DNA from 3 places in the Dechloromonas sp. ZS-1 genome. Region 2 is predicted to be linked to each of the others. Evidence: predicted binding sites of a transcription regulator. Region 2 holds the regulator's gene; each other region holds the start of a gene.
What was found. Region 2 encodes sigma-54, which starts transcription at its own class of promoters, with help from an activator protein. Its sites were predicted from a motif close to TGGCACGCTTNCTGCTNA; they were not measured.
Positions count from the first base shown of each region.

Region 1: AACO21_RS06330 (glutamate/aspartate ABC transporter substrate-binding protein) is a predicted target of sigma-54. The motif match lies at 4,549-4,566, and genes of this name have one in related genera.
Region 3: aspA (aspartate ammonia-lyase) is a predicted target of sigma-54. The motif match lies at 1,765-1,782, and genes of this name have one in related genera.

Region 1 covers NZ_JBDIYD010000003.1:246,802-254,775, forward strand. The annotation lists gene AACO21_RS06305 (ATP-binding protein) at 1-251, opposite strand, end outside; gene AACO21_RS06310 (amino acid ABC transporter ATP-binding protein) at 255-983, opposite strand; gene gltK (glutamate/aspartate ABC transporter permease GltK) at 1,004-1,687, opposite strand; gene AACO21_RS06320 (amino acid ABC transporter permease) at 1,689-2,426, opposite strand; gene AACO21_RS06325 (asparaginase) at 2,484-3,548, opposite strand; gene AACO21_RS06330 (glutamate/aspartate ABC transporter substrate-binding protein) at 3,612-4,499, opposite strand; gene trpE (anthranilate synthase component I) at 4,739-6,214, opposite strand; gene AACO21_RS06340 (hypothetical protein) at 6,213-6,359, shown strand; gene AACO21_RS06345 (phosphoglycolate phosphatase) at 6,360-7,031, opposite strand; gene rpe (ribulose-phosphate 3-epimerase) at 7,045-7,746, opposite strand; gene apaG (Co2+/Mg2+ efflux protein ApaG) at 7,785-7,974, shown strand, end outside.
Region 2 covers NZ_JBDIYD010000001.1:272,530-280,503, forward strand. The annotation lists gene AACO21_RS01330 (SAM-dependent methyltransferase) at 1-790, opposite strand, end outside; gene ttcA (tRNA 2-thiocytidine(32) synthetase TtcA) at 889-1,752, shown strand; gene AACO21_RS01340 (adenylate/guanylate cyclase domain-containing protein) at 1,766-2,635, shown strand; gene AACO21_RS01345 (hypothetical protein) at 2,697-2,945, opposite strand; gene hprK (HPr(Ser) kinase/phosphatase) at 2,994-3,929, opposite strand; gene ptsN (PTS IIA-like nitrogen regulatory protein PtsN) at 3,939-4,382, opposite strand; gene raiA (ribosome-associated translation inhibitor RaiA) at 4,440-4,763, opposite strand; gene AACO21_RS01365 (RNA polymerase factor sigma-54) at 4,779-6,233, opposite strand; gene lptB (LPS export ABC transporter ATP-binding protein) at 6,264-7,004, opposite strand; gene recX (recombination regulator RecX) at 7,001-7,432, opposite strand; gene recA (recombinase RecA) at 7,425-7,974, opposite strand, start outside.
Region 3 covers NZ_JBDIYD010000016.1:1,145-9,118, reverse strand. The annotation lists gene ssb (single-stranded DNA-binding protein) at 1-342, opposite strand, end outside; gene AACO21_RS14805 (MFS transporter) at 349-1,563, opposite strand; gene aspA (aspartate ammonia-lyase) at 1,837-3,261, shown strand; gene AACO21_RS14795 (dicarboxylate/amino acid:cation symporter) at 3,303-4,670, shown strand; gene AACO21_RS14790 (sulfite exporter TauE/SafE family protein) at 4,784-5,539, shown strand; gene AACO21_RS14785 (ATP-binding protein) at 5,508-7,433, shown strand; gene AACO21_RS14780 (sigma-54 dependent transcriptional regulator) at 7,426-7,974, shown strand, end outside.

The DNA.
Region 1 (7,974 bases), on a different contig from region 2:
AGGGCCAGGATGTCCGGATTGAGTTCGACGGCAATGGGCATCGAGGCATGCCGCGTCACTTCGCTGTCAATGGCGGCGGCCAGGATGTCCAGCTGGTGGCTGGCGGCCTGGCGCAGGCGGCTCATGGCGGCGCCTTCGGCACCGCGAAAGGCCGCCACGGCGACCAGGATGAAACTGAGCACCAGCGCCCCGAGCACGAGCCCCCGCTGCAGCGGCGAAAGGCTCGAGAATCGGGGCAGGCGTTGCAGCATCGATCAGTGTTGCAGGATCTTGGCCAGGAACTGCTGGGCGCGCTCCGAACGCGGATTGGCGAAGAAGGCGTCCTTGCTGTCGTCCTCGACGATCCGGCCGTGGTCCATGAAGATGACGCGATGCGCCACGCGCTTGGCAAAGCCCATTTCGTGCGTGACGCACATCATGGTCATGCCTTCCTGCGCGAGTTCGGTCATCACATCCAGCACTTCGTTGATCATTTCCGGATCGAGCGCCGAGGTCGGCTCATCGAACAGCATGCAGATCGGGTCCATGGCGAGCGCGCGGGCAATCGCCACACGCTGCTGCTGGCCACCGGAAAGCTGCCCCGGAAACTTGTGGGCATGGGCCTTGAGGCCAACGCGGTCGAGTAGCTTGAGGCCCTTCTCGGTCGCCTCATCCTTGTTGCGGCCCAGCACCTTGACCTGCGCGATGGACAGGTTTTCGGTGATGCTCATGTGCGGGAACAACTCGAAGTGCTGGAAGACCATGCCGACCCGCGAACGCAGTTTGGACAGGTTGGTCTTCGGGTCACCCACCGAGGTGCCATCGACGATGATCTCGCCGGCCTGGAAAGGCTCCAGGCCATTGACGCACTTGATCAGGGTGGACTTGCCCGAACCGGACGGCCCGCACACCACCACCACTTCGCCCTTGCTGACGGTCGTGGAGCAGTCCTTGAGGACCTCGAAATTGCCGTAATGCTTGCTGACGTTTGCAATCTTGATCATGTTGGAATCTCCTGGGCCGCTCAGGCCGGCTGATATTTTTTCTGGAGGCGCTTCACGATGGTGGAGGCGCAGAAGCAGATGACGAAATAGACGAGGCCGGCAAACAGCAGCAGTTCGACGAGTCGACCGTCGCGATCACCCACCTTGTAGGCAGCACCGAAGAAATCGGCCAGTGCGGACACATAGACCAGCGAGGTGTCCTGGAACAGGATGATGGCCTGGGTCAGCAGGAGCGGCACCATGTTGCGGAACGCCTGCGGCAGGATGACCAGGCGCATGGATTGCCCATAGGTCATGCCCAGCGCCTGACACGCCGCCATCTGGCCCTTCGGCACGGACTGAATACCGGCACGGATGATTTCCGAGTAATAGGCCGACTCAAACAGGGCGAAGCCGATCATCGCCGAGGTCAGGCGCAGGTCGGTGCCCGGCGGCAGGCTGAACAGCTGCTCGATGAACTTCGGCACGATCAGGAAGAACCAGAGCAGCACCATGACCAACGGCACGGCACGGAACAGGTTCACATAGCCGGCGGCAAACAGCGACAGCGCCTTGATCGAGGAGAGGCGCATCATGGCCAGCAGCGTGCCCCAGACAATCCCGACGATCACGGCGGTCAACGTGATTTCGAGGGAGATTTTCATGCCATCCCACAGGAAGGGCAGCGCGCCCGGGATGGAGGACCAGTCAAATTCGTACGTCATGTCACTTCCCTCCCATGTAGCCGGGGACACGCACCTTGTCTTCCAGCTTCTTCATCAGGGTCATCACGACCACATTGATGGCGATGTAAGCCACCGTGACCGCGATGAAGGACTCATAAGGCTGGGCCGTGTAATCGACCAGCTGGCGACCTTGCGCGGCGAGTTCGAGCAGGCCGATCGTCGAGCAGACAGCCGAGTTCTTGAAGATATTGAGGAACTCGGAGGTCAGCGGCGGCACGACCAGGCGGAAGGCCATCGGCAGAAGCACATGGCGATAGGTCTGGCCGAGCGTGAAGCCGAGCGCCAGGCCGGCATTTTTCTGGCCTTTGGGCAGGGAATTGATCCCGGCACGCACCTGCTCCGCCACACGGGCACTGGTAAACAAGCCCAGACACAGCAGCGAAGCCGAGAACATCTGGAAGACCGGGTTGGACTGCTTGAAGGCATTGCCCACGGCTTCAGGCAGCAGTTCGGGGAGCACGAAATACCAGATGAACAGCTGGACGAGCAGCGGCACATTGCGGAACAGTTCCACCCAGGCCGTCGCAAATCCGGACAGCCATTTGTTCGGCACCGTGCGCAAGACACCGATCACCGAACCGATCAGCAAGGCCAGCACCCAGGCGGACAACGACAGTGTGATGGTCATTTTGAGGCCGGCAAACATCCAGCCCAGATAGGTATCATCTCCCGTCGCCGACGGCTGCAGGAAGATATCCCAATTCCATTGGTAGCTCATGGCACCCCCTTGTTATGAAAGCCGTCGCCCACCCGGCGGGCAGGCGACGGTCGACGCTCAGTATTCCCAGAAAATGCGTTGCAGTTCGCGCGAGTCCTGCGTCTTGGTCAGGGCAACCGAGGCCAGGATGCGGGCTTTCTGCGGGTTCAGGTCATGCGCCACGACCCAGTCGTACTGGTCATCGGGCTGCTCGGCGTTACGCAGCACGAAACCACCGCCCGTGACACGGGCCGAACGGATGATCTGCACGCCCTTGGCGCGCAAGTCGCGCAGCGCCGGCACCACCTGATTGCTCACCGAGCCATTGCCCGTCCCGGCGTGGATCACCGCCTTGGCGCCCTGCGCGGCAAAGGCCTGATAGGCGGTCGGTGCGGCATTGCCGTAACCGTAGGCGATCTCGACGGCCGGCAGGCTGTCGATGCGGTCGATGTCGAACTCGGAATTCACCGTGTGACGCTTGGCCGGCAGGCGGAACCAGTAGTTCTTGCCCTCGACGACCATGCCCAGTGCGCCCCAGGGGCTCTTGAAGGCATCGGTGCGGATATTGACGGCCTTGCTCACGTCGCGGCCGCTGTTGATTTCATCGTTCATCGTGACCAGCACGCCCTTGCCGCGCGCATCCTTGCTGGCCGCCACGGCCACGGCATTGAACAGGTTCAGCATGCCGTCCGCCGACATGGCCGTCCCCGGACGCATGGAGCCAACGACGACGATGGGCTTGTCGCTCTTGACGACGAGGTTCAGGAAATACGCGGTTTCTTCCAGCGTATCGGTACCGTGGGTGACGACCACGCCATCCACATCGGCCTGCTTGAGCAGCGCGGAAACGCGCTTGCCGAGCTGGAGCAAGTGGGCGTTGGTGAAGCTCTCGGAGGCGATCTGGAAGACTTGCTCGCCGCGCACCGCCGCCACATCGGAAAGGGTCGGGATACCGGCGATCAGCTTGTCGACCGGGACTTTGGCTGCCTGGTAGGTGGCGCTCTTGGCAGCATCTGCGCCGGCGCCGGCAATCGTGCCGCCGGTCGCCAGGATGACGACCTGGGGTTTATCAGCCGCGTGGGCCAGGGCAGCGAACAGGATGCCAGCAGCGAGCAGGCAGCGGGACAGCAAACGGGACATCATGGTGTGGGTCTCCTGCGGCAGGCGACGTGGCCTGCCGTCTTCTCTGTTGGGGTTGGGGAGGGCTTATTCGAATGCTTTGTCGTTCGGGGCCTTGTACAGCGCCTTCATGTCATCGGACAGCGGCATGTTCAGGTTCAGGCCCTTCGGCGGGATCGGGTTCAGGAACCACTTGGCGTAGATCTTTTCAGCATCGCCGGAGGTCATGGCCTTGGTCAGCGCGGCATCAACCACCTTCTTGAAGCCCGGATCATCCTTGCGCAGCATGCAGCCATAGGCTTCCTTGGACTGGGCGGTCCCCACCACGGTCCAGTCACCCGGCTTCTTGGCCTTGGCCATTTCACCGAAGAGCAGCGCATCGTCCATCATGAAGGCGACCGCACGGCCGGTTTCCAGGGTCAGGAAGGCTTCGCCATGGTCCTTGGCCGAGATGATGTTCATGTTCATCTTCTTCTCTTCGTTCATCTTGCGGATGAGACGCTCGGAAGTCGTACCGGCGGTGGTGACCACGTTCTTGCCCGCCAGATCCGGGAAATCATTGATGCCGGCATTTTTCTTGGCCATCAGCTTGGTGCCGATCACGAAGATGGAGGTCGAGAAACCCACCTGCTTCTGACGCTCGGTGTTGTTCGTGGTGGAACCGCACTCGATATCGACGGTACCGTTCTGCACCAAGGTAATCCGGTTGGCGGAAGTCACCGGCATCAGCTTGGTATCCAGCTTGGCCAGCTTCTGGTCGGCCTTGATGGCCTCAACCACCTTCAGCATCAGTTCATGGGAGTAACCGATGACCTGCTGCTTGTCATCGTAGTAGGAGAACGGAATCGAGGACTCACGATGGCCGAGGGTGATGCTGCCGGTATCCTTGATCTTCTTCAGGGTCTGCGACTCCTGAGCAACGGCGGAAGCAGAACAGGCAGCCAGGACAGCTGCAACGAGGGCGAGTTGTTTCATGCGTATGTCTCCAGTCAAGGGAAGCCGCCTCCGGCTCCTTGAATCATGATACGCAGGCAGCGTGCCAATTTAAAGAAAAATCAGCACGCGCATAAGCCACTGTTTTTAATTGATTTTTCACCAAAAAACAGGGGTAAATCATCGGAAATCCGACACCCACCCCAAAAGCCCCGTCGGATTTCCGATGCCCCCATGAAAAAACCGCCCCGGAGGGCGGTTGACCGTCGGGCAGGACGGGATCAGTCGAAGCGGGTATCCAGCCCCTGCTCGGCTAGCTCAGCCGCACGCAGCACGGCCCGCGCCTTGTTCTGGGTTTCTTCCCATTCCGACTGCGGATTGGAGTCGGCCACGATGCCCGCCCCGGCCTGCACATGCAGACGCCCGTCCTTGACGACGGCGGTGCGGATGGCGATGGCCAGGTCCATATCGCCATTGAAGCCGAGGTACCCGACCGAACCGGCGTAAATACCGCGCTTGACCGGCTCCAGCTCATCGATGATTTCCATGGCACGCACCTTCGGCGCCCCGGAAACAGTCCCGGCCGGGAAAGTGGCTTTCAGGACATCCAGCGCATTGAGGCCGGATTCGAGGCGCCCTTCCACGTTGGAGACGATGTGCATCACGTGCGAATAGCGCTCGATGCTCATGTTTTCAGTCACCTTGACCGAGCCGATCTTGGCCACGCGACCGCAGTCATTACGTCCCAGATCGAGCAACTGCGTGTGCTCGGCCAGTTCTTTCTGGTCGGCCAGCAGGTCTTCCGCCAGCGCCACATCTTCTTCCAGCGACGCCCCCCGCTTGCGCGTGCCGGCAATCGGCCGCACCGTGACCCGGTCGCCTTCCAGGCGCACCAGAATTTCCGGCGAGGCGCCGACCACGTGGTAATCCTCGAAGTCGAAATAGAACATGTAGGGCGAGGGATTCAGGCTGCGCAGGGTCCGGTACAGCGCCAGCGGGCTCGCATGGAAGGGCTTGGTCATGCGCTGCGAGAGCACGACCTGCATGATGTCGCCCTCGGTGATGTAGCCCTTGGCCTTGAGCACGGCCTGCTTGAAGGCTGCTTCGCCGAACACCGAGACCGCCGGTTCGGAACGGGCCGGCTGCTCGCTCGGGATGGAGACCGGCTGGCGCAGCTGCGCCAGCAATTCCTTCAGGCGGGCCCGTGCTTTCTGGTAAGCACCCGGATAGCCCGGCTCGGCAAAAACGACCAGAGTCAGCTTGCCGGAGAGGTTATCGACGACGGCCAGTTCTTCAGAGAGCAGCAGATGGATATCCGGCGCCCCGATCTCATCCGGACGCTGGGTCCGCGTCAGGCGGGTTTCGACATAGCGCACGGTGTCGTACCCGAAACAGCCGACCAGGCCGCCCAGGAAACGCGGCAGGCCGTTTGCCTCCGGCGCGCGGAAGCGCTGCATGTATTTGCCGATGAAGTCGAGCGGATTGGTATCGTCCTCACGCTCGGCGATGCGGTTGCCGGTCAGGACCAGCACCTCGTGGCCACGCACGACAATGCGCGTCGGAGCGGAGAGGCCAATGATGGAATAGCGCCCGAAACGTTCGCCGCCCTGCACGGATTCGAGCAGGTAGGTATAAGGCCCGTGCGCCAGTTTCAGGTAGATGGAGAGGGGCGTATCGAGATCGGCGAAGGTTTCCAGGGTTACCGGAATACGGTTGTAGCCCTGCGCCGCGAGCGCGTTGAATTCGGTTTCGGTCATGGGGTCAAGCCTCGAAAATGACGTTGGTGATCTTGCAGACTGGGTGCGCCCGGAGAAACTCGACGGGCGCGGGATGCGCGTGAGTTATGGACGCCAGGGGCGCCAACGCAGCTCGATGTTCCAGAAAAGCAAGGCAGTCATTTGATCAGGCAGTCTTGTGAGTGAGCGCTTGCCGGTACGCGGCAAGCAGATCGGATACTAGCGCATCGCAATCGACGGTGTCCACCGGCTTGCCCTCGTTGTAGCCATACGGCACGCAGTAGGCGGAAGAACCGGCAGCACGTGCTGCCAGAATGTCGTTTTCCGAATCGCCGATATGCAGATTACGATCCGGGCGCACACCAAACAGGCGGCAAGCGTGCAGGATCGGTTCCGGATGCGGCTTTTTATGGGTCGTGGTATCGCCGGAAACCACCACCTCAAAATAATCGAGCAGACCGGTACGTTCGAGCAGCACCTCCGTGAACATCCCCGGTTTGTTGGTCACCACCCCCAGTTTCAACCCACTCGCCTTCCAGGCCGCCAGCCCCGCCAGCACGCCCGGATAAATCACGGCCTGCGCGCCGTTGACCGTCGCGTAGTGGCGCTTGAAAGCATCAATCCCGGCCTGCAGCCGCTCAGCCGTCGGCGGCGTTTCCCAGGTCAGGCAACGTTCGACCAGCACCGCCATGCCTTTGCCGACAAAACGATGCACCTCGGCGACACTGCGCTGTGGTGCGCCAAGGTCATCCAGCATTAGCCGACACGCCTCGGCAAGATCGGCCACGGTATCGAGCAGCGTCCCGTCGAGGTCAAAGGTCACGGACTGGAAGTGCATCGTCGTCGCCCGCTCAGACCTTGGCCAGTTCAGCACGCAGGGCGCCGATGATCGAATCGTAGCGATGCGGGTCGCTGTCCTTGCCGGCGCCATACACGGCAGAGCCGGCGACGAAGGCATCGACCCCGGCGCGGGCGATCTCGGCGATGTTGGCCGTATTCACACCCCCGTCGATTTCCAGGCGGATGCGGCGCCCCGTCTCGCGCTCGTAGGCGTCGAGCTTGGCGCGCGCAGCGGCGGCTTTCTTCAGCGTGGCCGGAATGAACTTCTGGCCGCCGAAGCCGGGGTTGACGCTCATCAGCAACACAACATCGATCTTGTCCAGCACGTAATCGAGGTAGTCGAGCGAGGTGGCCGGGTTGAAAACCAGGCCGGCCTGGCAGCCCCCATCGCGGATCAACGACAGGCTGCGATCGATGTGCTCAGAGGCTTCGGGGTGGAAAGTGATGATATTGGCCCCGGCTTTCACGAAATCGGGGATGATGCGATCCACCGGCTTGACCATCAGGTGTACGTCGATCGGTGCGGTGGTGCACGGACGAATGGCCTCGCAGACCAGCGGCCCGATGGTCAGGTTGGGAACATAATGGTTGTCCATCACGTCAAAGTGGATCCAGTCCGCACCCGAGGCGATGACGTTGGCCACTTCCTCGCCCAGCTTGGCGAAATTGGCAGACAGAATACTCGGGGCGATCACAAAATCTTTGGCGGACATGCTGCTTCCTGAAAACGATAAACAGACGAAATTATCCCATGCCCGACGCCGACAAGTACCGCATTGAAGTTCGCCCCATCCCGCAATTCATCCCCGACCAGTCCGATCCGGAAAACGGGCGCTATGTGTTCAGCTACACGATCACCATCCGCAATACCGGGCGCATTGCGGCCCAGCTGATCTCCCGGCACTGGGTGATCACCGACGCCAACAATGCCGTGCAGGAAG
Region 2 (7,974 bases):
GCGGATGGTAAAACTCCCGGCGCGGAAAACCATAGTCGATGAGCAGCAGGGCACCGCAATCGAGACGATGCCCCCATTCGGCCGCCCAGGCCCGCACGGCCAGGCTGATCTCGCTCTCGAAACCCGGCGGAAGCTGGCACTGCGCGCCGATTTCTTCAGCGGCCGCCAGCAGGGTGCCACTGGCCGGACGATCCGCCCAAACGAATCCGCCAGCATCATCCAGCCCAACGCCGCGCACAGCGATACCCGTTTCCTGCCAGGCCACGATGTCCGCCGGCATGGCATCGAGCAGCTCATTGGCCACGACAACGCCGCTGAAGCGGGTCGGCAACGCATCCAGCCAGCGCACACGGGCCAGCAAATGGGGCGCTGCCGCGGCGATCGTCGCCTGCTGACGTTCACGCAGATCGGCCGACAGATCCAGGATGCAATACTCGGTCGGCAATTGCCCCAGACGCTCCAGTTCGAGCAACAGGTCGGCTGCCAGTCGTCCGGTTCCGGCGCCAATCTCAAGCACGCTCGGCACCGATACCGCCATCACCTGCGCCACCTGTTGCGCCAGCGCCTGGCCAAACAGGCCGGTCATACCCGGGGCCGTGACGAAATCGCCCGCCGCACCAAACTTGCGCGCCCCTGCCGTGTAATAGCCCAGGCCCGGCGCATAGAGCAGGCCTTCCATGAAACGGGAGAAGGGCAGCCAGCCGCCGTTGCCGGCGATCTCACGCCGAAGCAGATCGGTCAAACGGGCACTGTGGGCAAGGGCGTCGGGGGTGGCGTCGGGCAGGGACATCGGTGCGCTTCGGGAAAAAGGTCAATTTTAGCCCGCGCAAACACGGTAAACTTGCCGTTTTTTCCGGTCGACCGCCGAAAACACGGCGAATCCGCATCATGACCCACTCCAATACCCTCCTGAAGCTCCGCAAACTCCTCGAAGGCCGCGTTGGCAAAGCCATTGGCGACTACAACATGATCGAGGAGGGGGATTCCATTCTGGTCTGCCTGTCCGGCGGCAAGGATTCCTACACGCTGCTCGACATGCTGATGGCGCTGCAAAAGCGCGCCCCCGTGAAGTTCCGCCTGATTGCGATGAACCTGGATCAGAAGCAGCCGGGCTTCCCCGAACACGTACTGCCGCAGTACCTGGGCGGACTGGGCATCGACTTCCGGATCGTTGAAGCGGACACCTACTCCATCGTCAAGGAGAAGATCCCGGAAGGCAAGACCACCTGCTCCCTGTGCTCCCGCCTGCGCCGCGGCATCATTTACAAGACGGCGAAGGAACTGGGCTGCAACAAGATCGCCCTCGGCCACCATCGCGATGACATGGTGCACACGCTTTTCCTGAACATGCTGTTCGGCGGCAAGATCAAGGCCATGCCGCCCAAGCTGGTGACCGACGACAAAGCCCATGTGGTCATCCGTCCGCTCGCCTACTGCGCGGAAGCCGATATCGCCAAATACGCGCGCGGCATGGAGTTTCCGATCATTCCGTGCAACCTCTGCGGCTCCCAGGAAAACCTGCAGCGCCAGAAGATCAAGGAAATGATGGCGGAGTGGGACAAGCGCTTCCCCGGCCGTACGGAATCGGTGTTCACCGCCATGCAGAACGTGGTGCCCTCCCACCTGGGCGACAACGCCCTCTTCGACTTCCGCAACCTCACGCTCGACACCGAGGTCGAAGAGGGGGATATTGCTTTTGATCGCGAAGACATGCCAATGTCCGGTACCATCCCGATTAACCTGATGGGATAAATCTGCCGCCGCCATGACCGCCACGCCTCGCACCTGCGCCATCCTGTTTGCCGACGTTGCCGGCAGCGCGCGGCTATACGAGCGGCTGGACGAGTCCACCCTGGGTCACGGTATCGACCGTTGCCTGAAGCGGATTCGTAATGTCATCGAGGGGATGGGCGGGAGCATCACCCATCAGGTCGGTGACGAAGTGCTGGCGATCTTTGATGAAGCCGAGGATGCCTGCCAGGCAGCCCTTGAAATGCAGCAGCGCATTGCCGATCTCCCGCCGCTCAAAGGCGTGCAATTTGGTATCCGCGTCGGCATGCACGTGGGCGGCACGGAGATGACCCCGCATGGACCGAGCGGCAGCACCGTCCTCTGTGCCGCCCGTATCGCCGGCATGGCCCGACGCGACCAGATTCTTTGCAGCCCGGCACTGATCGCGCACCTGCCTGCTCATTCTCTTGTGCGCAACGAACCCGACCCCCTGCAGCGAACGGTTCGCGATGACCAGCAGTTGCTGCATCTCTTCCAGCTGCCTTGGCTTCCCCTGCCGCCCGCCACGACCAGTGAGGGGGAACGGCGCATGACCTTGCTCTTCGAAGGGCAGCTGTTCACCATCGATGCCGATCAGCCGGTGCTGACCATCGGGCGTGATCCAAGTTGCCAGCTTCGCCTCAACGACCGCAAGAGTTCACGCATGCATGCGCGCCTCGAATGGCACGAACATGGCATCGAGTTGATCGACACCAGCACCAATGGCTGCTTCATCCGCTATCGCAGCCAACCGGAGATCGTGCTGCGGCGTGACCGGCATATTCTCACCGGACGGGGAACCCTGTCTTTCGGCACCTCGCATCACGATCCGGAAGTCGAAGGTGCGGAATTCGAAATCCGTTAGGGCGTAAACGAAACCGGCCACCCGCAGGTGGCCAGTCTTGGCATCGCGCTGTCAGCAGAAATCAGCTGGCATCCGCAACACACTTCTTCATGAAGCTGTTCTTGGCCGCGCCGGCCAGCTTCTTTTCCTTGGCTTTGGCTTCACAGGCCTGACCTGCCGGCCCCATCGCATCCTTCTCACACTTCTTCATGAAGCTGTTCTTGGCCGCACCGGCCAGCTTTTTCTCAGCAGCACGGGCTGCACAATCATCCGCTGCGTAGGATGCCGAAGTTGCCACAGCCATTGCCAACAAAACGAGCAGTTTCTTCATGACAGATCTCCTGAAATTGGGTGATGGAACGACAGGACTATCGGTAAATCAGCCTTCTTCGTCAAGCATCATGCGCTGCTGACGGTCCATGAAGTCCTGCATGCTGTCGATGCCACGCAATTGCAGGATGGTATTGCGTACCGCCGCTTCCAGCAGCACCGCCAGGTTGCGACCGGCCGCCACCGGTATGACCACCTTGCGGACCGGGACACCGAGGACTTCCTGGGTTTGGGCATCCAGCGGCAAACGCGGCGCATCGCTGCCGGCCACGGTTTTTTGCAGGTGAACGATGAGTTTCAGCTTCATCTTCCGACGTGACGCCGTCTCGCCGAAGATGGTGCGGATATTCAACAGGCCCAGGCCACGGACTTCCAAGAAGTCACGCAACATGCCCGGGCAGCGCCCCTCGATGGTCGTCGGGGCAATCCGGGCCATTTCGACGACATCGTCTGCGACCAGACCATGACCACGGGAAATCAGCTCCAGCGCCAACTCGGACTTGCCGACGCCGGAATCACCCGTGATCAGAACGCCCATGCCCAAGACGTCCATGAACACACCGTGCAGACTGACCGTATCCGCCAAGCGCGCCGACAGGTAAATACGCAGCAGATCGATGACGGCCGATGCCGGCTTCGGAGAATAGAGGAGGGGCGTATTGGAGAGGCGGCATGCCTCGACCAGGGACTCCGGCGGAGCGATACCGTCTGCGACGATCACCGCCGGCGGTTGCGCTGCAAGCAGGTCGCTGAACATCTGTCCGAAGCGCCGTTCGCCAATGCGCAAGGCCCAGTCATACTCGGCCTGGCCCAAGACTTGTAAACGTTCCGGGTGGATGATGTTGATGTGCCCGACGACATCGGCACCGTAGATATTGGCGTGCCGCAGTTCGATCTTGCGGTCGGATTCATGCCCCTGCATCCAGTTGAGCAGGAGCTTTTCGCGGTTGTCCTCGTAAAGCTGGACGAGACGAATATGGCGCACGCAGGTCAATCAGGAAAAAAGGGCCACGATGGAGTCGGCATCCGGTGCTGCGGCCAAGGCGTCACGGAAGGCACGATCGGAAAAGCGCTGAGCGAGTTCGGACAGAATCTGCAGATGCTGCTCGGTCGCCTGTTCCGGCACCAGCAGGACGAAAAGCAGATTGACCGGTCGGCCATCGGGTGAATCAAAGGGAATCGGGGCTGGCAGACGGATGAAGGCGCCAGCAGCCTGCTTCAGGCCCTTGATACGGCCATGCGGGATGGCAATACCCTGGCCCAGCCCGGTGGAGCCCAGCTTTTCGCGGGCAAACAGGCTGTCGAAAATGACCGAACGGGCAATGCCGAGATGCGTTTCAAACAGGATACCTGCCTGTTCGAAGACGCGTTTCTTGCTACCGGCTTCCAGATCAAGGAGAACCTGGGAGACCGACAGGAGATTGGACAACGGATTCATGGGCTACGAAGAAACACAAAGGCCGCATTTCCGAAAGGAAACGCGGCCTGGCGGCTGTTAGTCAGCCATGTGGTGGGCGGCCTTTTCGCCGCGGTGGTGATCCTGCACCTTCTGCTTGTACTTCTGAACCTGACGGTCCAGCTTGTCAAACATGGCATCGATCGCAGCATAGAGATCGTCACCGGATTCTTCGACATGCATGTCCTTACCCGGTACGTGCACGGTCACTTCCGCCTTCTGCTTCAGCTTTTCGACGGAGAGAACGACGTTCACCCCGGTAACTTTGTCAAAGTGGCGAATAACGGGGTCGAGCTTGTTTTCGACATATTCGCGCAAAGCCGGCGTGACTTCGATGTGATGACCAGCGATCTGCAGATTCATTTAATTCTCCTCTCACTACAGGGTCTTGCGTAAATTAACAGGCGGAATGTTCAAGGACTCGCGGTATTTGGCTACCGTGCGTCGCGCTACAACGATCCCCTGTTGGCCTAGTATTTCGGATATTTGACTATCCGACAAGGGCTTCTTGCCATCTTCCGCAGCGATCAGCTGTTTGATCAGCGCCCGGATAGCGGTTGCAGAACAAGCGCCCCCGGTATCGGTGGCGACATGGCTGCCGAAGAAATACTTCAATTCGAAGATGCCGCGCGGCGTCGCCATGTATTTCTGACTCGTCACGCGCGATACGGTCGACTCGTGCAGGCCGAGGATATCGGCAATCTCGCGCAGCACCAGCGGACGCATGGCAACCTCGCCATGTTCGAAGAACTGGCGCTGACGATCGACAATGGCCTGGGTCACGCGGTGAATGGTATCGAAGCGCTGCTGGACGTTCTTGATCAGCCAGCGGGCTTCCTGGAGCTGCGCCGTCATGTTGCCGTTGCCACGACGCTGCTTGGCCAGGATTTCGGCGTACAGGCGATTGATGCGCAACCGCGGATAGGCATCCGGATTGATGTAGGCGGTCCATTTGCCCTTGAGCTTCTTCACGATCACATCCGGCGTGATGTAGCGGGCTTCGACCTGGGCATAGGGCGCACCGGGGCGCGGATCGAGACTGACGATCAAGGCGTGGGCCGCCTTCAAGGTCTCGTCGTCACAGCCGGTCAACTTCTTCAGACGGGCAAAATCACGGCCTGCCAGCAATTCGAGATGCTTGTCGACGATGACCAAGGCCAGATCACAGGCCGGCTCATCGCGCCGGGCCAGCAACTGCAGGCGCAGGCATTCGGCCGGCGTACGCGCGCCGATACCGGTCGGATCGAAATTCTGGATGTGACGCAGCGCGATTTCGAGCTCTTCAAGCTCGATTTCATATTCCGGCGGCAGGGTTTCGAGCAGTTCCTCGAGCGAGGCAGAAAGGTAACCGTCGTCGTCCAGCGCTTCGATCAGAAAACGCACCAGACTGCGGTCGCGCTCCGAGAGTTGAGTCATGCCCAACTGCCAGCCCAGATGGTCGCGCAGGCTGACCGTGGCGGCATGAATGTCGTGGGCGTCGCTGTCATCGTCCTCATCACGACCGGCCCCGGAATAGGTGCCGGCATCGCTGGTCCAACGATCATCATCGACTTCGCCCATGCCTTCCGGCAGGCTTTCCCGCTCTTCACCGGCCGGCGGTGTCTCGCTCCGTTCGGCTTCCTGCTCGCGGTTAGCCGGGGCATCAAACTGCTGGGCACCGGCAAAGCCGAGCTCGCCATCGTCTTCCCGTTCCAGCATCGGATTTTCGAGCAGGTAGCGTTCGATTTCCTGCTTCATCTCGATGGTGGACAGCTGCAACAGCTTGATCGACTGCTGCAACTGGGGCGTCAGCGCCAGATGCTGGGACAGTTTGAGCTGGAGAGCAGGTTTCATCGATGGGTCGGTGTCAGGCGAGGGGAGGGATCAAAGTTTGAAATGCTCGCCGAGGTAAACCTTGCGGACGCTTTCATTATCGACGATTTCGTTCGGCCGTCCAGACGCCAGCACGCGACCGGCGTTGATGATGTAGGCGTGGTCGCAGATCCCCAGGGTTTCGCGTACGTTATGGTCGGTGATCAGAACGCCGATGCCCCGCTCCTTCAGGAAACGGATGATTTTCTGGATTTCCAGCACGGCAATCGGGTCGACCCCGGCAAACGGTTCGTCGAGCAGGATGAAGCGCGGGTTGGTGGCCAGGGCCCGCGCGATTTCGCAGCGACGGCGCTCGCCACCGGAGAGAGCCGCCGCATTGACGTGCCGGACATGGGCGATGTGCAGTTCGGCCAGCAGGTTTTCCAGACGCTCGTCGGTGTCCTTGGCGGACAGGTTTTGCAACTCCAGGATGGCCCGGATGTTGTCTTCGACATTGAGCTTGCGGAAGACGGAGGCTTCCTGCGGCAGATAGGAGACGCCCTGGCGGGCCCGCGCATGCATGGGCAGATGGGTCAGACGGCTGTCGTCGAGCTGGACTTCGCCCCCATCGGCCGCCACCAGACCGACGATCATGTAGAAGCAGGTGGTTTTGCCGGCACCGTTGGGGCCGAGCAAGCCAACGACCTCGCCGGAGCGGACCTGGAAGGACACATCTTCGACGACGGTACGCGCCTTGTAGCGCTTTTTCAGGTTGTTGGCCGACAGGGTCGCGGCATTATCGGCAATGCTCATTCATCTGCTCCGCTGATCACCCGGCGAATGCTGTCGCCGGAAAAGCCGCGATATTGCAGGAAACGGAGCTGTTTGGCACGTTCTTCCGCACTTTCCGGCGGTCGACCGTATTTTTTGGCCCACACCTGACGGCAGCGCTCCACCTCTTCACCCGCGCCATCGAGTGCCTCGGTAATGTCTTCGTCATTGACGCCTTGCTGACGCAGTTCCTGACGCAGACGGGCATTGCCGTAGCGGCTGCCGCGCTGGCTGGCGCGCTGGCTGGCAAAGCGGGAATCGGAGAGCAGGCGCTCCGCCTGCAAGGCATCGAGGACGGCTTCCAGCGCGTCCTCGGATTCGGCCAACGGGGCCAGTTTCTTGTGCAGCTCCGCCCGGCTGTGATCTCGCCGGGTCAGGAGTTGCAGCGCCTTGACCCGGAGGTCAGGCATCGGCAGCGGCAGCCTTGGTCGGCTTGATCACGGTCACTGCAGCGGCTTCGCGAATGCCGGCTTCGACTTCCTGCGCGATGGCCGGATTGGCCTTCAGGAATTCACGGACATTGTCCTTGCCCTGGCCGATCTTTTCGCCTTTGTAGGAGTACCAGGCACCCGACTTGTCGATCAGCTTGTGAGCCACGCCCATTTCGATGATTTCGCCTTCGCGGGAGATGCCCTCGCCGTACAGGATGTCGAAAATCGCTTCACGGAACGGGGGCGAGACCTTGTTCTTGACGACCTTGACCTTGGTTTCGTTGCCGATCACCTCGTCGCCCTTCTTGATGCCGCCGATACGGCGGATGTCCATACGCACGGAAGCGTAGAACTTGAGCGCGTTACCACCGGTGGTGGTTTCCGGGGAGCCGAACATGACGCCGATCTTCATGCGGATCTGGTTGATGAAGATGACCAGGGTGTTGGTCTTCTTGATGTTCGCGGTCAGCTTGCGCAGGGCCTGGGACATCAGGCGGGCATGCAGGCCGACCATCTGGTCG
Region 3 (7,974 bases), on a different contig from region 2:
CATGCCCTGACGGCCGCCCAGCATCTGCATTTCGACGGCTTCAATTTCGGTCGTGTAACGATCCTGGCCGTCCTTGTCCTGCCACTTGCGGGTCTTGATACGACCTTCCAGATAAACCTGAGAACCCTTCTTCAGGTATTGGCCGGCGATCTCTGCCAGCTTGCGGTAAAAGACAACGCGATGCCATTCGGTGATTTCGCGCTTCTCGCCGCTGTTCTTGTCGCGCCAGCTTTCGGTAGTGGCCAGACGGATGTTGCAGACGGCGTCACCGCTTGCGGTGTAACGGGTTTCCGGGTCGGCGCCGAGATTGCCGACGAGAATGACCTTGTTGACCGATGCCATTGAGGTTTACTCCTGAAGGTTGGGCTTCGCTGCGGTCGACGTTGCGCGCAGCGGGAAATTCATGGAACCGGCGACCATCAGCCACAACAGGGCCAGAACGGTGCACACGGCAAACACGGCATTATCACCGAAATGTTGGGCAATCGCGCCGCCGAGCGTGCCACCGAGAAAGAGACCGATCGCCTGGGTTGTGTTGTACACGCCCAATGCCGCTCCCTTGGCAGAAGGCGGGGCTGTCCGGGAAACCAGCGACGGCAGGGTGGCTTCCAGCACGTTGAAGGCGACAAAGAACAACAGCAGCCAGAGCGCCAGCGCCCAGAGGCTGCCATGCATCAGGCACAAGCCGAGTTGGACCACCGCCAGCAAGGCGATCGCACCGCGAAACACCGGACGCATCTTGTCCTTGCGTTCGGCTGCGATGATTGCCGGGACCATGACGGCAAATGAGACGAGGACGGCAGGCAGATATACCTGCCAATGCGCTGCGGCCGGCAGCCCCCCTTCCTGGATCAGGGCGTGCGGGATCACGACGAACATCGCCATCTGGATCAGGTGGAGCGTAAAAATACCCAGATTCAGGCGCAACAGATCGCGGTCGAACAACACGCGCCGCAAGGGCAGCTTCACATGCCCGGCCGGCTGCGGTGCAGCCGGCACGGCCTTGAGCAACAGCACGATGGCCGCCAGGGCAAGCACGCCGGTCAGGATGAACAGGCCACCCATACCGATCCAGCCGTAGAGCAGCGGCGCCCCCACCAGGGAAAGCGCGAACACCAGCCCAATCGAAGAGCCGATCATGGCCATCACCTTGGTGCGATGCTCTTCACGCGTCAGGTCGGCAGCCAGGGCGGTCACGGCAGCGGAAATGGCGCCCGCCCCCTGCAGCACACGTCCGACGATGATCCAGGTCATATCCGGCGCCCAGGCAGCAACAAAACTGCCCAGGGCAAACACGATCAGGCCGAAAACGATGACCTGCTTGCGCCCGAAATAGTCGGAAGCAACGCCATACGGAATCTGGAAAACGGCCTGCGTCAGGCCATAAGCCCCCAGCGCAAAACCGATCAAGGCAAGGTCATCCCCACCCGGCAGCGTTTTCGCATAGACGGAAAACACGGGCAGGATGAGGAAGAGGCCCAGCATGCGCAAGGCGAAGATGGAGGCCAGGGAGGCACCGACACGGCGCTCTTCGGGACTCATGCGATCAGAGGGGACGGACATGCGGGTTCCGGATGTTGCGTTGCAGCGAAGCCCGCAATATTAGCAGGTTTGCCTGGGTTGACCGCCGGAGACTGCCCACCGCCGCCCCTTGTTCGGCTTTCCGAACGCGCCACACACCCCAAGTCCGGAAAACCGACCCTAACCCGAGCAAGGAAAACCACACCCAATTGTTTTTATTGGATTTTTCTCCTTTCAGCAGGCTGGCACGCCGCGTGCAATAAGAAAGCACCGCCGCCCACCCTGCGGCGCATAAATCAGAACTGGAGACACACCATGCCGAAAACCGAATTCCGCCTTGAGCACGATCTGCTGGGCGACCGCGAAGTCCCGAATGCCGTGTATTACGGCGTCCATACCCTGCGCGCCCTGGAAAATTTCCCGATCACCGGCATTCCCATCGCCGTGTACCCGGATCTGATCCGTGCCCTGGCCCAGATCAAGAAGGCCGCCGCTCAGGCCAACCAGCAACTGGGCCTGCTCGATGCCACGCGCGCCGACGCCATCGTCGCCGCCTGTCGCGAAGTGATCGACGGCCAATGGCATGACCAGTTCGTCGTCGATGTCATCCAGGGTGGTGCCGGCACCTCGACCAACATGAATGCCAACGAGGTGATCGCCAACCGCGCCCTCGAACTCCTCGGCAAGCAACGTGGCGACTACAAGGCGCTGCACCCGAACGAACACGTCAACATGAGCCAGTCGACCAACGACGTCTATCCGACTGCGCTCAAACTCGCCACCTATGTCGGCATTTTCCGCCTGGTCGACGCCATGGCCTACCTGCGCAAATCCTTCGAGCGCAAGGCGGACGAGTTCGCCGATGTGCTGAAGATGGGCCGCACCCAATTGCAGGATGCCGTGCCGATGACCCTCGGCCAGGAATTCTCGACCTACGCCGTGATGCTCGGTGAAGACGAGGAGCGCCTGAAGGAAGCCGCCCTGCTCATCCGCGAGATCAACCTGGGCGCGACCGCCATCGGCACCGGCATCAACGCCGACCCGGACTACGCCCCGCTCGTTTGCCGCCGCCTCGCTGAAGTCAGCGGCGTACCGGTCGTCACCGCGCCGAACCTGATCGAAGCCACCCAGGATTGCGGCAGCTTCGTGCAGCTCTCCGGCGTCCTGAAGCGCGTCGCCGTGAAGCTCTCCAAGGTCTGCAACGACTTGCGCCTGCTCTCTTCCGGCCCGCGCGCCGGTTTCAACGAAATCAACCTGCCGCCGCGTCAGGCCGGTTCGTCGATCATGCCGGGCAAGGTCAATCCGGTGATTCCGGAAGTCATGAACCAGATCGCCTTCGAAGTGATCGGCAACGACGCCACCGTCACCTTCGCCGCCGAAGCCGGCCAACTCCAGCTCAACGCCTTCGAGCCGATCATCGCGCACAGCCTGTTCAAGAGCGCCCTGCACCTGACCAACGGCTGCCGCGTCCTGGCGGACCACTGCGTCAGCGGCATCACGGCCAACCGCGACCTGCTGCGCGCCTCCGTCGAGCGTTCGATCGGCATCGTCACCGCCCTGAATCCCTACATCGGCTACGCCAACGCGACCGATGTCGCCGCCGAGGCCTTCCGCAGCGACCGCGGCGTGGCCGAGATCGTGCTGGAGCGCGGCCTGATGAGCGCCGAGCAACTGGCCGAAGTGCTGCAACCGGAAATCCTGACCAAGCCGCAGCGCATTCCGACGGTCAACGCCCACTGATTACCCAAAAGCAAACCAATCGAGAGAAGGAAGACATTCCGATGAAAATGAATCGCCTCACTACCTGGATCGGCATCTCGCTGGTCCTCGGGGTCATCGTGGGCTACGCCTGCAACACGCTCGCCCCGTCGCCCGCTGCCGCCAAGGAAATCGCCGGTTATTTCAGCATCCTGACCGACATTTTCCTGCGCATGATCAAGATGATCATCGCCCCGCTGGTCTTCGCCACGCTGGTTGCCGGCCTGGCCAACATGGGCGACTCCAAGGCGGTCGGCCGTATCGGCGGTCGTGCGCTGGCCTGGTTCATCGGCGCGTCTTTCTGCTCGCTGCTGATCGGTCTGGTGTTCGCCAATGTGCTGCGTCCGGGCGATGCCCTCAGCGTCCCGCTGCCTGAATCCGCCGCCGGTCTGAATCTGAAGACCAGCGCGCTGAACCTCAAGGACTTCATCACCCACGTCTTCCCGAAGAGCATCATGGAAGCGATGGCCGCCAACGAAATCCTGCAGATTCTGGTGTTTGCCGTCTTCTTTGGCCTGGCGCTGGGCAACCTGCACAACCAGGCTGCCCGCTCCCTGGTCAACACCATGGATGAAGTGGTCCACGTGATGCTCAAGGTCACGGACTACGTGATGCGCTTCGCCCCGTTTGGCGTTTTTGGTGCCGTGGCCAGCGCCATCACCACCAACGGCCTTGGCATGCTCGCCATCTTCGGCAAGTTCATGCTCAGCTTCTACATCGCCCTGGCCGTGCTGTGGGGCCTGCTGATCCTGGCCGGCTATCTGATCCTCGGCAAGGACATCTTCCGCCTGCTCAAGCTGGTGCGCGGCCCGATGCTGGTCGGTTTCTCGACCGCCAGCAGCGAATCGGTCTACCCGAAGCTGATGGAACAGCTGGAAAAGTTCGGCATCAAAAACCGCGTCACCGGCTTCGTGCTGCCGCTGGGCTACTCGTTCAACCTCGATGGCTCGATGATGTACACGACCTTCCTGGCCCTGTTCATCGCCCAGGCCTACGACATCCCGATGAGCCTGACCGCCCAGATCACCATGCTGCTGGTGCTGATGGTGTCCTCCAAGGGCATCGCCGGTGTGCCGCGTTCTTCGCTGGTCGTCGTCGCCGCCGTGCTGCCGATGTTCAACCTGCCGGAAGCCGGCATCATGCTTGTCCTCGGCATCGATCACTTCCTCGACATGGGCCGCACCGTGACCAACGTGCTCGGTAACGCGATCGCCACTTCCGTCGTCGCAAAGTGGGAAAATGCGATCGAGCCGGTCGATCCGCTGCTGGCCGAATCCGAAGAATCCCTGCCGGAACCCGAGTACACGGGCATCAGCACGGCTGGCCAAGCTCAGGCATCCGCCTTTGCCGCCGCACCGGTTCCTGAAAATGCCGTGACCCAGGGCGCCTAACGCAACCGATCTCCTCCGGGTTCGGTCCTGCCCTCGGTTGCCGAACCCATTTGCCGGCCCGGTGCTTCGTGCACCGGGCTTTTTTTCCGTTCCAAACAGCACACACATTTGTCATGATTGACTGGTACATCCTTGCGCCTGCGGCCTTCTTCGCCGGCATGGTCGATGCCGTGGTCGGCGGCGGCGGTCTCATCCAGATTCCCGTCCTGCTGTCACAGTTTCCGCAAACGGCCATCCCCACCCTGTTCGGCACCAACAAGCTGTCCAGCATTGCCGGTACCGGTGCTGCCCTCTGGCGCTACGCCAAAAGCGTGCGCATTCCGTGGATCATCGTTCTCCCGGCCACGGCGGCCGCCCTGATCGGCGCCTGGGGCGGTGCCGCGCTGGTGGCCTGGCTGCCGCGCGAGACGATGCGCCCGCTGGTGGTCATCCTGATGATCGTGGTTGCGGTCTACACCTTCATGAAGAAGGATTTCGGCCAGCAGGTCACGCGCGTCGTTGAGGGCGGTGACCGCTGGAAAGCTGCCCTCTTTGGCGGCGTCATCGGTCTTTACGACGGCTTTTTCGGACCGGGCACCGGCAGCTTCCTGATCTTTGGCTTCATCCGGCTCTTCGGCATGGATTTCGTGCAGGGCTCGGCCAGCGCCAAGGTCATCAATTTCGCCACCAACCTTTCCGCCATCGCCTTCTTTGCCAGCCACGGCCCCTTACTCTGGCAAATCGGTCTGGTCATGGCGGTCTGCAACCTGCTGGGTTCCTGGGTCGGCACCCATCTGGCCATCAAGCACGGGGCCGCGTTCATCCGCAAAGCCTTCCTGCTGGTCGTGCTGATCCTGATTGTCAAACAAGTTCACGACCTCCTTGCCTGAGCCGGCTGCTACCATCGCAGTCGTCCAGACCGAGACCATGATGCGCGCCCGCTCCCTGACCCTCCTGCTGCTCAGCCTGTTTCTCGCCACGGCGGCGGGCTTTGCGGCCTATCGTGTCACCCAGCGTCTGGGCGTCGCCGACTTGCAGACCACGGGGCTGCACCGTCTCGATCTGTATTCGGCGAGTCTGGAACGGGAAATCGGCAAATATGCTTTCCTCCCCGGCACCCTGAACCTGACGCCGGACATCCTCGCGCTCCTGGCAGCCAAACGCCCCGGCGAGGCGGCCACCAGTCGCGCCAACAGCTACCTGGAACAGCTCAACGAGCGGGCCGGCACGCTCTCGATCTACGTCATCGACACGCAAGGGAATGTCCGCGCCACCAGCAACTGGCGGCGCGCCGACAGCTTTCTCGGCGAGGACCTCTCCTTCCGGCCCTATTTCCGGGACGCCATGGCGACCGGCAACGGTCGTTTCTTCGGCATCGGCACGACACGGGGCGAACCCGGTTATTACCTCTCCTCCGCCCTGAGCGACGAAAACGGCCCGCTCGGCGTCGCCGTCATCAAGGTCAGTCTGGAATCGCTCGAAAAATCCTGGTCGACCGTCGAAGCGCCCGTGCTGGTGGCAGATGAGAACGGGGTGGTCATCCTGTCGGCAGTGAGCGACTGGAAATTCACCACCCTGCGTCCACTCGACGACGAAACACGCAAGGCCTTCGACCACACCCAGCAATACAACCGGCGCGCCCTGCAACCGCTGGGCATCCGCGAACTGGCCGAGTATGAGCATGGCGCCCGCCTCGTCCGCATTGCCCGGGAAGGGCCGGAGATGGTCTCGGTCTATCCGGTGGCCGGTCGCTTCCTTGCGCAATCCCGCCCGCTTCCCGGCACGCCCTGGACGCTGACCGTTCTCTCCCATCTCGAACAGATCGACGACCTGGCCCTGAGCCGCGCCGCGCTGGCCGCCATTGCCGCCGCCTGTCTCTGCCTCGGCGCCGTCATCATCAACGAACGCCGCCGCCACCTGCGTGCCCTGCTCAGCGCCCGCGAGGCCCTGCAACGCGCGCATGACGAACTGGAACGCAAGGTCGAGGAGCGCACGGCCGACCTGTCGACCGCCAACCAGCAACTCCAGGACGAAGTCGGCGAGCGCATCCGCGCCGAACGCACCTTGCGTGCGGCCCAGGACGAACTGGTTCAGGCGGGCAAGCTGGCCGTCATCGGGCAACTCTCGACCGGCATCGCACATGAACTCAACCAGCCGCTGGCCGCGCTGCGCACCCTCTCCGGCAACACCACGCGCTTCCTGGCGCGGGGCGATCTCGACACGGCGCGCACCAACCTCGGCCGCATCGCCGACCTGGTCGACCGCATGGGCCGCATCACCGGACAACTGCGCAATTTCGCCCGCAAGTCGAGTGGCCAATCAGCCCCCGTCCCGCTCTGTCATGCCGTCGATAACGCCCTCGGCCTGCTCGAATCCCGCCTGCGACGCAGCGGGGCCACGGTTGAACGCAGCTGCCCGACCGCAGAGCCGATTGCGCTCTGCGATGCCAACCGGCTGGAGCAGGTGCTGATCAACCTGATCGGCAATGCCCTCGATGCGATGCACGACCAGCCCCAACCACGCATCGAACTGGCCTGGGACGGCGACGACACCCACGTCCGCCTGGCCGTTCGCGACCATGGCCCCGGCCTCAGCGACGAAGCCCAGCAACGCCTTTTCGAGCCTTTCTTCACGACCAAACCGGCCGGTGACGGCCTGGGCCTGGGTCTGGCCATTTCCGCCGGCATCCTGCGCGATTTCGGTGGTAGCCTGCACGGCAGCAACCATCCGGACGGCGGCGCCGTCTTCACCCTCGAACTTCCGCTCGCTCCCCGCCATGACTGACGACCTGACCATCCTGATCATCGAAGACGACCCCGATGTCGCGCTCGGCTGCGAACAGGCGCTGCAACTCGAAGGCTTGCGCACCGCCTGTGCGACCAGTGCCGAACACGGTCGACGCCAGATCGGGCCCGATTTTCCCGGCATCGTCGTCAGCGACATCCGCCTGCCGGGCCAGGATGGCCTGGCCCTCCAGCGCGACCTGCACGCCATCGATCCCGAACTGCCGGTCATCCTGATCACCGGCCACGGCGACATCTCGATGGCCGTCCAGGCCATGAAGGACGGCGCCTACGACTTCCTGCAAAAGCCCTTCGCCCCGGAAGACCTGGTCGATGTCGTACGGCGGGCACTGGACAAGCGCCGCCTCGTCCTCGAAGTCCGCGCCCTGCGCCGCCAACTGGAAGAACGCGACCTGCTCGCCGCCCGCCTGATCGGCAATTCGGCGGCCATGGTGCGCGTGCGTGGCCTGATTGGCGCCCTCGCCAACAGCGCCGCCGACGTGCTCATTCATGGCGAAACCGGCACCGGCAAGGAACTGGTC